Regions from separate parts of the Tessaracoccus terricola genome, predicted to be linked through region 2. Evidence: riboswitches for the same ligand, from Rfam matches in the RefSeq annotation. Region 2 holds a riboswitch; each other region holds the start of a gene.

Region 1 (3,262 bases), on a different contig from region 2:
CCCGGAGCGGGGAGGCCCCCAGGGTGTGCGCGGCCTCGCCCAGTTGCGGGTCCAGCCGTCGCCACATGGTGCCGACGGTGCGCACGATCACCGAGTAGTTGAAGAACACCATGGCCAGGCCGATGGCGATCCAGTGGTCGTCCAGGCCGAGGAATCCAAACAGCCCGCCCCTGTCGAACAGCGAGCCGAAGGCGACGCCCACCACCACCGTCGGCAGCACGAATGGCACCACCACCAGGGCCCGGACGACGGCGCGGCCGGGGAAGCGGCGCCGGTACAGCAGGTGCGCCCCCGGGATGCCCAACAGCAGGCAGGCGGCGGTGGCGAGGCCGGCCATCCCCAACGTGAAGCCGAGGATGCGCCAGGTCCGGGGAGCGCTGAAGACCCGCTGGAAGCCCTCGAGGGTGAGGGCGCCGTCGACGACGAAGCCCTTGGCCACCAGCGTCCCCGCCGGGAGTGCGAAGAAGACGGCCAGGAAGGCGGCCGGGATGATCCCGGCCGCCACCCAAGCCAGCCGCCACAGCCTCAAGGTCAGCCGATCACCCGGGCGGTCCAGTCGCTGATCCACTGGTCGCGGTTGGCGGCGATCTCCTCGGCGGGGACCTCGATGGGGGCCTCGGACAGCGGCGCGAAGGACGCCCAGTCGGCGGGCAGCTCCACCTCGTCGTCGATCGGGTACATGTACATCTGCTCCGGGATGGCGGCCTGCACCTCGGCCGAGAGCAGGAAGTCGATGAACTCCTGCGCACCCTGCTCGTTCTCCGCGCCGGCGATCACACCGGCGTACTCCACCTGCCGGAAGCAGGTCTCCAGCAGCGCCTCGGTGGTGGAGGCGGAACCGTCCTCGGTGAGGGTGAAGGCGGGGGAGGTGGCGTAGGAGAGCACCAGCGGGTACGGGCCCTCGCCGTCGGCCCCGGAGAACTCGGTGTAGTAGGCCTCGCTCCACCCGGGGACCACCTTCACGCCGTTGGCCACCAGCGCGTCCCAGTACTCCAGCCAGCCCTCGCCCTCGGCTCCGACGGTGGCCGCCAGGAACGCCAGCCCGGGTGACGACGAGGCGGGGTGGGAGACCACGAGGAGGTCCGCGTAGGCGGGATCCGTGAGGTCCTCGAGGGTGGTGGGGACGTCGATTCCGGCGTCGGCGAACCACTGGGTGTCGGCGTTGATGCACACGTCGCCCATGTCCACCGGCGTCAGCGACTCGATGGCGTACTGCTCGGCCGAGGCGGGCAGCGTCGCCGAGGTGTAGGGCGAGAACACGCCCTCGTCGACGGCGCGGCGCGCGAAGGTGTTGTCCACGCCGAACACGACGTCGCCGAGGGGGGAGTCCTTGGTGAGGATCAGCTGGTTCACCAGCGCACCGCCGTCACCGGGGGCGACGTAGGTGACGTCGTAGCCGGAGGCCTCCTCGAAGGCTTCCTTGAGCTCGTCGGGCAGCGCGAAGGAATCGTGCGTGACCACGGTCAGTTCCGTGCTGGTGGTGACGCCGCCGTCGCCGGCGGTGGGGTCCTGGCCGGGTTCGGCCGGGCTGCCCGAGCAGGCCGCGAGCGCGGCGACGGCGAGCAGCGCGGTGGTCGAGGCGGTGGTCCTGCGTGCGAAAGACATGAGTCTCCTCCTGGTCCTGCGGGCCCGGCCGATGGTTGGCCGAGGAGATGTTGGCTCACTCCCTACGCCGGTGCTAACCGGATCAGGTTGAGGGTCTGCGGCTGGTCCGCACTCTCAGCGCACGTGCTGCGCTCCCCTGTGCGCCGCCCACCCTACACGGCGTCGACGGTGGGCTCGGCCACGTCGGCCGTCGTGGACCGGTGCTGCAGGAGCCGGTAGGGACCCTGCAGCTTCAGCGCCGCGAGCAGCGGCAGCACCGCGGCCGCCACACCCACGAGGAACCCGCGCAGCACGAGACCCCACAGCGAGTCCCACGGAATCTCCAGGAACGGGTAGCCCATGTTCGCCAGGCCGCGCTGCAGCCCCCAACCGGCGATGGTGCCCGCGGCCGTGCCGACGAGGCCTCCGACGGTGCCCATCAGGATGGCCTCCAACGCCACCATGGCGCTCACCTGCAGCCGGTCCATGCCCACCAGGCGCAGGGCCCCGAACTCCGGTTTGCGTTCCTGCACGGCGATCAGCAGCGTTCCCGCGATCCCGATGATGGCGATCCAGGTCAGCAGCGTGAGCAGGGACCCGACGGTGTCGGAGGCGGCCGCCAGCGCCTCGCCCCGGGCCGCGGCCAACTCGTCAATGTCCTGGACCCGCAGCAGGGGGTCGGAGGAGGTGATGTCGAGCAGGATGGTGCGGAGTGTGCCGACGTCGGCGGTCCGGGCGAGCTCCAGCGCGACGAAGTCGTCGACGTCGGTCACGCCGCGGTCGGTGAAGGTGCCGCGCGCCGAGATGACCGGGGGCAGGTCAACGCCGCGGGCGGGTTCGAAGATGCCGACGACGCGGACCTCCACCCGCTGCTGGTTGATCACCACGTTGAACGCGTTGCCCCGCTCCAGGTCTGTCGCCGCCGCGTATTCGGCCGAGACCATGATCTCGTCGACGGCCTCCAGCTCGCGGCCGTCGGTGACCTCGTAGTTCACCACGTCAGTGAGGGTGCCGGGCATCGCCACCGCGAAACGGACGGGGTCCCCGCCCCGCAGCGCGGTCTGGATGCCGTACGTGGTGACCTGCTCCACCCCGGGCAGGGTCGCGGCGAGCTCCCCGACGCCGCGGTTGAACCCGCCCTCGGCCGAGGAGGTGACGAACAGGTCGCCGTGGATGTTCTCGGGCAGGTCGTGCTGGGCCGAGGCCCGCCCGGACGCGCCGAGCACCGCGAAGGTGGCGACCAGGCCCACGCCGAGGACCAGCGCGGCCGTGGCCTTCGCGAACCGCACCGGGTGGCGGGTGACGTTGCGGGCGGCGATGGTGCTGACGTCGCGCAGCAGCGGCCGGCCCGCGAGCCCCACGAGTCGCACGAAGGGTGCGCCCAGGACGGGGGTGGCGATGGCGGTGCCCACCAGGACGACGACGGCGCCCAGCAGCGCCCACGCCCACGGCAGGGGCATGCCCGGCAGCACGGTGCCGACGGCGAGGAGGCCGACGCCGACGGCCACGAGCCCGACGCTGGTCCACGCGGCGTCGCTGAAGTGCAGCCGGGGACGCGGGATGAAGGGGCGCGGCGGGAGGGCCTCGGTGAAGGAGACGGCGGTGGCGTGCCGGTGCGCCGCGAGGACGGTGATCAGGACGCCGAGCCCGATGCACAGCCACGCCTCGGTGGTGGACA
Region 2 (3,262 bases):
TGGTGGCCAGGAGGAAGTCGGTGTAGGAGCGGGTGACTGGGCCCATGGCCCTGCCCGCCCGGTCCCCCAGCCAGGTGCGGTGCATCCCGGTCTCGGCGGCCAGGGCGGTCTGGGCGCTGCCGGCCCAGAACTCACGGGCGTCGGGCCGGTCCGCGGCCACCGACAGCGTCGCGAGCGCACGGGAGTACCGGCCGAGGTAGAGCGCGTCCTGCGAGAGGTAGAACATGAACGCTTCCTCCGGGAGGCTGCCGTCCACCAGCGAGCGCACGAAACCGGACGCCGCGATCGCCTCCGCGGTGGGCTGTCCGGCCCGCCACAGCGCCCGGGTCCAGGGACCGACCGGTTCGACGGCGGGGTCGGGTTCGCCGTCGGGGAGGTCGGGGGCGAGGTCGTCAGGCCGGTGGAGGGCGGGGGCCACCGCGTCGTCGTCGAGCCAAGGGTTGGATGCCGCGGCGGCCTGGAGGCGTCGGGAGCGGTGCGAGTGGTCCACCGGGCCGTGGCCGGAACCCACGGCCAGGGCATGGCCGTGGGCGATCGCCTCGTGCAGCCACGCCGTCGCCCAGGCGAGGGCTGCGGCCGGGTCGTCGCCGCGGCCGAGGCGGGTGGCGAGCGCTGCCGCGAGGGAGCAGCCGGTGCCGTGGGTGCTGTCGGTGTCCAGCCTGGTGGCGGGCACCGGGATACGCGTGCCGTCCGGCGAGACCCAGGTGTTGGTGACCCGGCTGGAGGCCAGGTGGCCGGTCTTGACGACGACGGCGACCCCGACGGCGCCGGCCCAGGCGGCGGCCTGGCGGAGCGCCTCGGCCTCGTCGGCCGCGGGCGGGTTGCCGGTGAGGCGGGCGAGTTCCGCGATGTTGGGGGTGACGACGGTGGCTCGGCGGCAGAACTCCACCATCGCCTGCTCCGCCTCCGAATCCAGCAGGCGGTCCCCGCTGGTGGCCACCATCACCGGGTCCACCACCAGGACCCGGGGCGGGTTGGCGTCGAGCCATTCGGAGACGGTCTGGATGTTGTCGACGGTGCCGAGCATGCCGGTCTTGACCGCGTCGATCTCGACGTCGTCGCTGACGGCCAGGAGCTGCTCGCGCAGGAACCTCGGCGCTGGGGTGTGGATGGCGCGCACGCCGTGGGTGTTCTGGGCCACGAGCGAGGTCACCACCGTCATTCCGTAGCCGCCGGCGGCGGTGATCGACTTGAGGTCTGCGGCGGTTCCGGCGCCGCCGCTGGGATCGGTTCCTGCGATCGAGAGCACGCGGGGAACGGGGGCATGGGAGACAGAAGTCACTGAGGACATCCCTTCGCTAGTACTAGCTAGATCAGGTTCCACGGGTGTGATCTCAGCGCCACATCGGGTGACGCACCCCGTGTCCAGGCCGTCAGTATAAGCAGATGCCCCGGCCCCGCCGTCGGGTCCGGGAGCGGTGGTGAGACAGGCCGGCCAGCTGCCTCCCACACGCGGCCAGCGGGTTTCGGCCCGTTCCGCAGCCGGAAACTACTGACCGGCCACGCGGTAGTGGTACTCGCCGAGCGGCTCGAACCCGAGGCCGCGGTAGAGGGCGATCGCGGGCGCGTTGTCCCGCTCCACCTCCAGCAGCACGCGCTCCACCCCGTGGGCGGCCGCCACCGCCAGCAGCGTCTCGGAAACCGCCCGCCCCAGCCCCTGCCGGCGATGCTCCGGGGCGACGGTGATGACGTTCAGCACTGCCACGCTCAACTTGCCGACCTCCGCCAGCGCGGCCCGCCCGACGGCCACCACCTCGTCGGGCTCGGCGGCCTCCGCTCCTGCCGGGCGCAGCATCACCTGGACGGCCGGGGTGGCGGCCATGATCGAGCGGGTCGCCTCCCGGGCACCCTCCCCCTCCCGGGGCGCGAGGTGCCAGGCGGCGTCGAACCAGTCGTCGTCCAGTTCCCCGGCGCGGATCTCGGCCGAGGTGTGCGGGACGAACTCGCGCGCCCCTGTCAGGGACAGGGACAAGATGGTGCTCTGGCCGGCGACGGTGTACCCGCGCCCAGCCAGGAGCGCGTCCAGTTGCGCGGGGCCGTGGGTGCTCATGATCCGGAAGCAGGCCTTGTCACCGGCCATCTCGCACAGTTGCTCGACCCGCCCGATGGCCTCCAGCAGCGCCTCGGCGTCCTCGGGTGCGTCCAGCGCGACGGCGCTGTTGGCGCGCTTGGTGACGCCGCCGGAGCGGAACAGCGCGAACCCGGCCACCTCGAAGCGCTGCAGCGGCCGCCAGCCGGCCACCAGCGCGTCCGTGAGGCGCACGCCGGTCAGCGCACGCGACGCGGACGCCTTCCCGGGGTTGCGGGACGACTTCTTGCCCGAGCTGCGGCGCGACTTGTTCACCCGCCAAGCCTACGGCTCCGACACCCCCGGGCCGGGCGGAACGCCGGTCTCAGCTGCAGCGGATGACGTAGCGGCCCAGCACCATCAACCAGCCGGAGACGTAGGGCTCGCGGCGGGCGGCGCCGTCGGGGATCTGGTCCCAACCGGAGTGGACCAGCCGCACGAGGGTGCCGTCGCCGTCGGGGGTGAAGGTGACGGTGATGCGGGTGGCCTCGTCGGCCCCGCGGGTGGGGTGCCAGGTGAAGGTGAGGGTGCTCGGCGGGTGGTGTTCCAGGACCTCACCCCAGACACTGACCTCCCGGCCCAGCCGCTCCACCACCTCGTCGCCCTCGAACGCGACGGTGGCCTCCTCGCCGAACTCGCCGTGGCTCTCCAGCGGCCACCACGAGCCGAGGTGCGCGGTGAAGTAGCGGTGCGCCGCCTCCTGCGAGCAGGGGACGTGCACCTCGTGGACGATGGGCTCTGTCGACGCTGACATGCCCCCATTATCGACCCGGTAGCCTCGCAGACGTGAGGATCGCCACCTGGAACGTGAACTCGGCCAAGCAACGGATGCCTCGGCTGCTGCCGTGGCTCGAGGAGCGCAAGCCCGACGTCGTGTGCCTGCAGGAGACCAAGCTAACCGACTCCGCCTTCCACGACCTGTTCTCCGGTCCGCTGACCGAACTCGGCTACGAGGTGGCCCACCACGGGCAGGGCGGTTTCAACGGGGTGGCGCTGTTCTCCCGCGTCGGGCTGGAGGACGTCGAGGCCAACTTCGCAGGGCAGCCCGACTACGAGGACCGCACCGAGGCGCGCGCTCTCAGCGCCACCTGCGACGGCGTGCGCGTGCACTCGCTGTACGTGCCGAACGGGCGCGAGGTGGACTCGCCCCACTACAACTACAAGCTGGCCTGGCTGGACGCGCTGGCGGCCGTG
Region 3 (3,262 bases), on a different contig from region 2:
TCCGGGACCGCGGCGGAGCCGGGCTGGGCCTCGAAGATGCTGGGCTCGTCGAGGAACGGCGCTGCCGCGCTGGCCTTCGCGAACTTCTTGGAGAACTCCCCGAACACGCCGTGCGCGGACCGCTTCTCCACCAGCGAGCTGACCGCCAGGTCCCAGAACAGGGTGGAGCCGCCGTTGCCGAGCACCACCTCGTAGCCCTCGGGGATGGAGTACAGCTCGGCGAGGCCGTGCTGGACGGCGGCCACCAGGTCACGCACGGGCGCCTGCCTGTGGGAGGTGCCCATCACGTCGCCACGCATGGCGAGGTAGTCCAGGGCCTCGGGGCGGACCTTCGCGGGTCCGGATCCGAAGCGACCGTCGGCGGGCAGCAACTCTTCGGGAATGGTGATCACGCGCCCGATTCTCTCACGCCCCGGCGGCGCCCCGGGACACACGTCCGTCAGGCCCGGACGTCCACCACCGTGCGGCCGCGGACCCTGCCGTCGAGCAGTTGCTGGGCAGTGGCCGGCACTTCCGCGAGGCCGATGGTGCTGGCGGTGCGGGCGAGCCTGGCCGGGGCGAGGTCGCGGGCCAGCCGCTGCCATGCCGTCCGGCGGAGTTCCTGCGGCGCCTCCACCGAGTCGATTCCCGCGAGCGTCACGCCACGCAGGATGAACGGCAGCACGGTGGTGGGCAGGTCGTTGCCCTGCGCCAGGCCGCACGCGGCCACCACCCCGGCGCGGTCCGTCGCGGCCAGCACGTTGGCGAGGGTGTGGCTGCCGACGGTGTCGACGGCGCCCGCCCACCTGGGCCGGGCGAACGGCTTGCCCGGTTCGGACAGGGTGGCGCGGTCGATGACCTCGGCAGCGCCCAGTCCGGTCAGGTAGTCGGACTCCTCGGGACGTCCGGTGGACGCGAGCACCCGGTACCCGAGCCCGGCCAGGACGGCGATCGCGATGGACCCGACACCACCGCCCGCGCCGGTGACCAGGACGCCACCCGAGTCCGGGGTGAGGCCGCCGTGCTCGAGCGCCAGGACGCACAGCATGGCGGTGTAGCCGGCCGTGCCGATGGCCATGGCGTCGAACGTGCTGAACTCCTGCGGGAGCGGGACCAGCCAGTCGCCCGGCACCCTAGCCCGCTCTGAGAGGCCACCGTGGTGGGTCTGGCTGAGCCCCCAGCCGTTCGCCACCACCTTGTCCCCGGGACGGAAGCGCTCGTCGTCGGATTCGGCCACGGTGCCCGCGAAGTCGATGCCCGGGACCAGCGGGTGTTGCCGCATGATCTTCCCCGCGCCCGTCACCGCGAGCGCGTCCTTGTAGTTCAGCGTGGAGTACTCGACATCGACGGTGACGTCACCGGGCATCAGGTCGGCGTCGGTGAGTTCCACCAGTTCCGTGGTGGTCCGGCCGGCATTCTCGTTCGTCAGCAGCGCGTGGAAGGTCATGTGGTCAGCCTAGGTGTGACAGGGGCTCGTGACACGCTTGGGGGCCTGTATAGCTGTGCAGCCCGACCGGCGAGTCGCGAGCGCTGGTCACAACCTTGTCCTGGGGCGTGGACAAGGAACTTCCTACTGGTCACGCCTGCTAGCGTGGGCAACGCACGGGAGTCCAGTGAGCTGGGCTGAGAGGGAGTACTCCAACTCCGACCGTAGAACCTGATCTGGATCATGCCAGCGCAGGGAGCGACCAGCCTCATCTGCTGGATCTCGGGCAACCCCGCCCTCCGTGCGAAGTCCACGGAAAGGGCAAAATGCCAAACGAGTTCACAGCAGACCCGCTGCGCTTCGGAGTGGGGGCCAGGGTCAGTGTCGCCGTGATGAGCGATGACTACGCCGACGTCATCCTGACCGCACTGCGCGACGTCGACCCACGCGGCCTTCGGATCAGCACCGGAGACGTCAGCACCTGGGCGGGTGGCCCGGAGGAGGACCTGCTGGCGTGGCTCACGGACCTGTCCGCGGCCATCGCAGCCACCGGGCACCACGCGGCCATCACGGTCCTGCTCAGCCGCGGCTGCCCGGGAGAGGTGGTCTGCGAACTGCCGGGCGGTGCCGGACCACGTGCGGTCGAGACATCATCGGGCCGCGAAGTCGGGGCCTGGGCTGCGGCCGAGTGGGCCCTCTACCCACTGGCCGACGACGTCCGCGCGGGAGTGGAACCGGACCACATGCGAGACATCGAGGCGGCCATCGAACTCGCCCGCGATCAGGGCACGTTCCGGGGCTCGGAGCACTTCGTCACCCGACTGGAGGGTGACTTGGGCACCATCCTGGGCACCGTCGTCGCAGGTTGGACGATGGTGGGGCGCAGCGTCCAGCACGTCGTCGCGCACCTCAGCATCTCCGTCAACAGCCCGAGCCACGCCGATGCTGCGGCGTGACGAGGGGCGCGCAGCCCTGCCCCTGCGCGACATCGTGCTCATGGTGGTCCTCGGCGTCACCTTCGGGTTCCTGTACTGGGTGCTGGTGCAGGCGTGGAACGCCCTCGCCGTGGCCATGGGCCCCGCCGGCGACGTTGCCCAGCACGTCCTGTTCGGGGGTTGGCTGTTGGTGGCACCGTTGGCGATTGCCATCATCCGCCGACCGGGCGTCGGCATCGTCGCGGAGATCCTCGCATCCGTTGTGGAGTTCGTGTTCCTGGGATCGCCGGCCGGCCCGACGCTGCTGATCGCGGCCGCCCTGCAGGGGTTCGGCAGCGAACTGGCGTTCGCGATCGGCCGGTACCGCCGCTTCGGCTGGGGTACCTACGCCCTGTCCGGGCTGCTCGGCGCCTCCATCGTCTTCTTCTACAGTGCCTTCCGCTCCGGCTGGTACGGGCAGAACATCTTCTGGCTGCGGTTCGGGATGCAGGCCGCCTCCGGCGTCATCCTGGGTGGCCTGCTCGCGAAGGTGCTCGTCGATGCCCTCAAGGCCACGGGCGTGTTGGCCAACTTCCGGATCGCCCGCGACGACGCTCCGGCCGAGGTGGTGCGCCGTGAGCGCTGACCCGCTCGTGGAACTGCACCAGGTGGAGGTGGTGTTCCCCTCCGGTCTCGGCGTGGGGCCCGCCACCTTCACCGTCACGGCGGGCGAGGAGGTGCTGGTGCTCGGCCCGTCGGGGTCCGGCAAGTCCACGCTGCTGCGCACCCTCCACGGCGCGGTCCCCGGCGCGATCAACGCGTCCGTCACGGGCTCGGTTGTCGTGGTGGGGCGGCCCGTGGCGGAGGTGGGCGTGGCGGGTCTGGCCGACGTCGTCGGCGTGGTGGGGCAGGACCCGTCCTCGGGGGTGTGCCTCACCGACGT

Evidence for each region. Region 2 has a riboswitch for thiamine pyrophosphate ahead of ACYU7G_RS02525 (bifunctional hydroxymethylpyrimidine kinase/phosphomethylpyrimidine kinase). Riboswitches for the same ligand answer to the same signal wherever they lie in the genome.
Region 1: another riboswitch for thiamine pyrophosphate. It lies ahead of ACYU7G_RS07995 (thiamine ABC transporter substrate-binding protein); the one in region 2 lies ahead of ACYU7G_RS02525 (bifunctional hydroxymethylpyrimidine kinase/phosphomethylpyrimidine kinase).
Region 3: another riboswitch for thiamine pyrophosphate. It lies ahead of ACYU7G_RS10910 (YkoF family thiamine/hydroxymethylpyrimidine-binding protein); the one in region 2 lies ahead of ACYU7G_RS02525 (bifunctional hydroxymethylpyrimidine kinase/phosphomethylpyrimidine kinase).

Annotation. Positions count from the first base shown of each region.
Region 1 covers NZ_BAAHBS010000004.1:480,113-483,374, forward strand. The annotation lists gene ACYU7G_RS07990 (ABC transporter permease) at 1-568, opposite strand, end outside; gene ACYU7G_RS07995 (thiamine ABC transporter substrate-binding protein) at 532-1,605, opposite strand; TPP riboswitch at 1,648-1,753, opposite strand; gene ACYU7G_RS08000 (FtsX-like permease family protein) at 1,758-3,262, opposite strand, start outside.
Region 2 covers NZ_BAAHBS010000001.1:571,506-574,767, reverse strand. The annotation lists gene ACYU7G_RS02525 (bifunctional hydroxymethylpyrimidine kinase/phosphomethylpyrimidine kinase) at 1-1,291, opposite strand, end outside; TPP riboswitch at 1,274-1,372, opposite strand; gene ACYU7G_RS02520 (GNAT family N-acetyltransferase) at 1,490-2,344, opposite strand; gene ACYU7G_RS02515 (SRPBCC domain-containing protein) at 2,394-2,822, opposite strand; gene ACYU7G_RS02510 (exodeoxyribonuclease III) at 2,855-3,262, shown strand, end outside.
Region 3 covers NZ_BAAHBS010000005.1:242,836-246,097, forward strand. The annotation lists gene serC (phosphoserine transaminase) at 1-443, opposite strand, end outside; gene acuI (acrylyl-CoA reductase (NADPH)) at 440-1,426, opposite strand; TPP riboswitch at 1,572-1,680, shown strand; gene ACYU7G_RS10910 (YkoF family thiamine/hydroxymethylpyrimidine-binding protein) at 1,732-2,361, shown strand; gene ACYU7G_RS10915 (ECF transporter S component) at 2,348-2,965, shown strand; gene ACYU7G_RS10920 (ABC transporter ATP-binding protein) at 2,955-3,262, shown strand, end outside.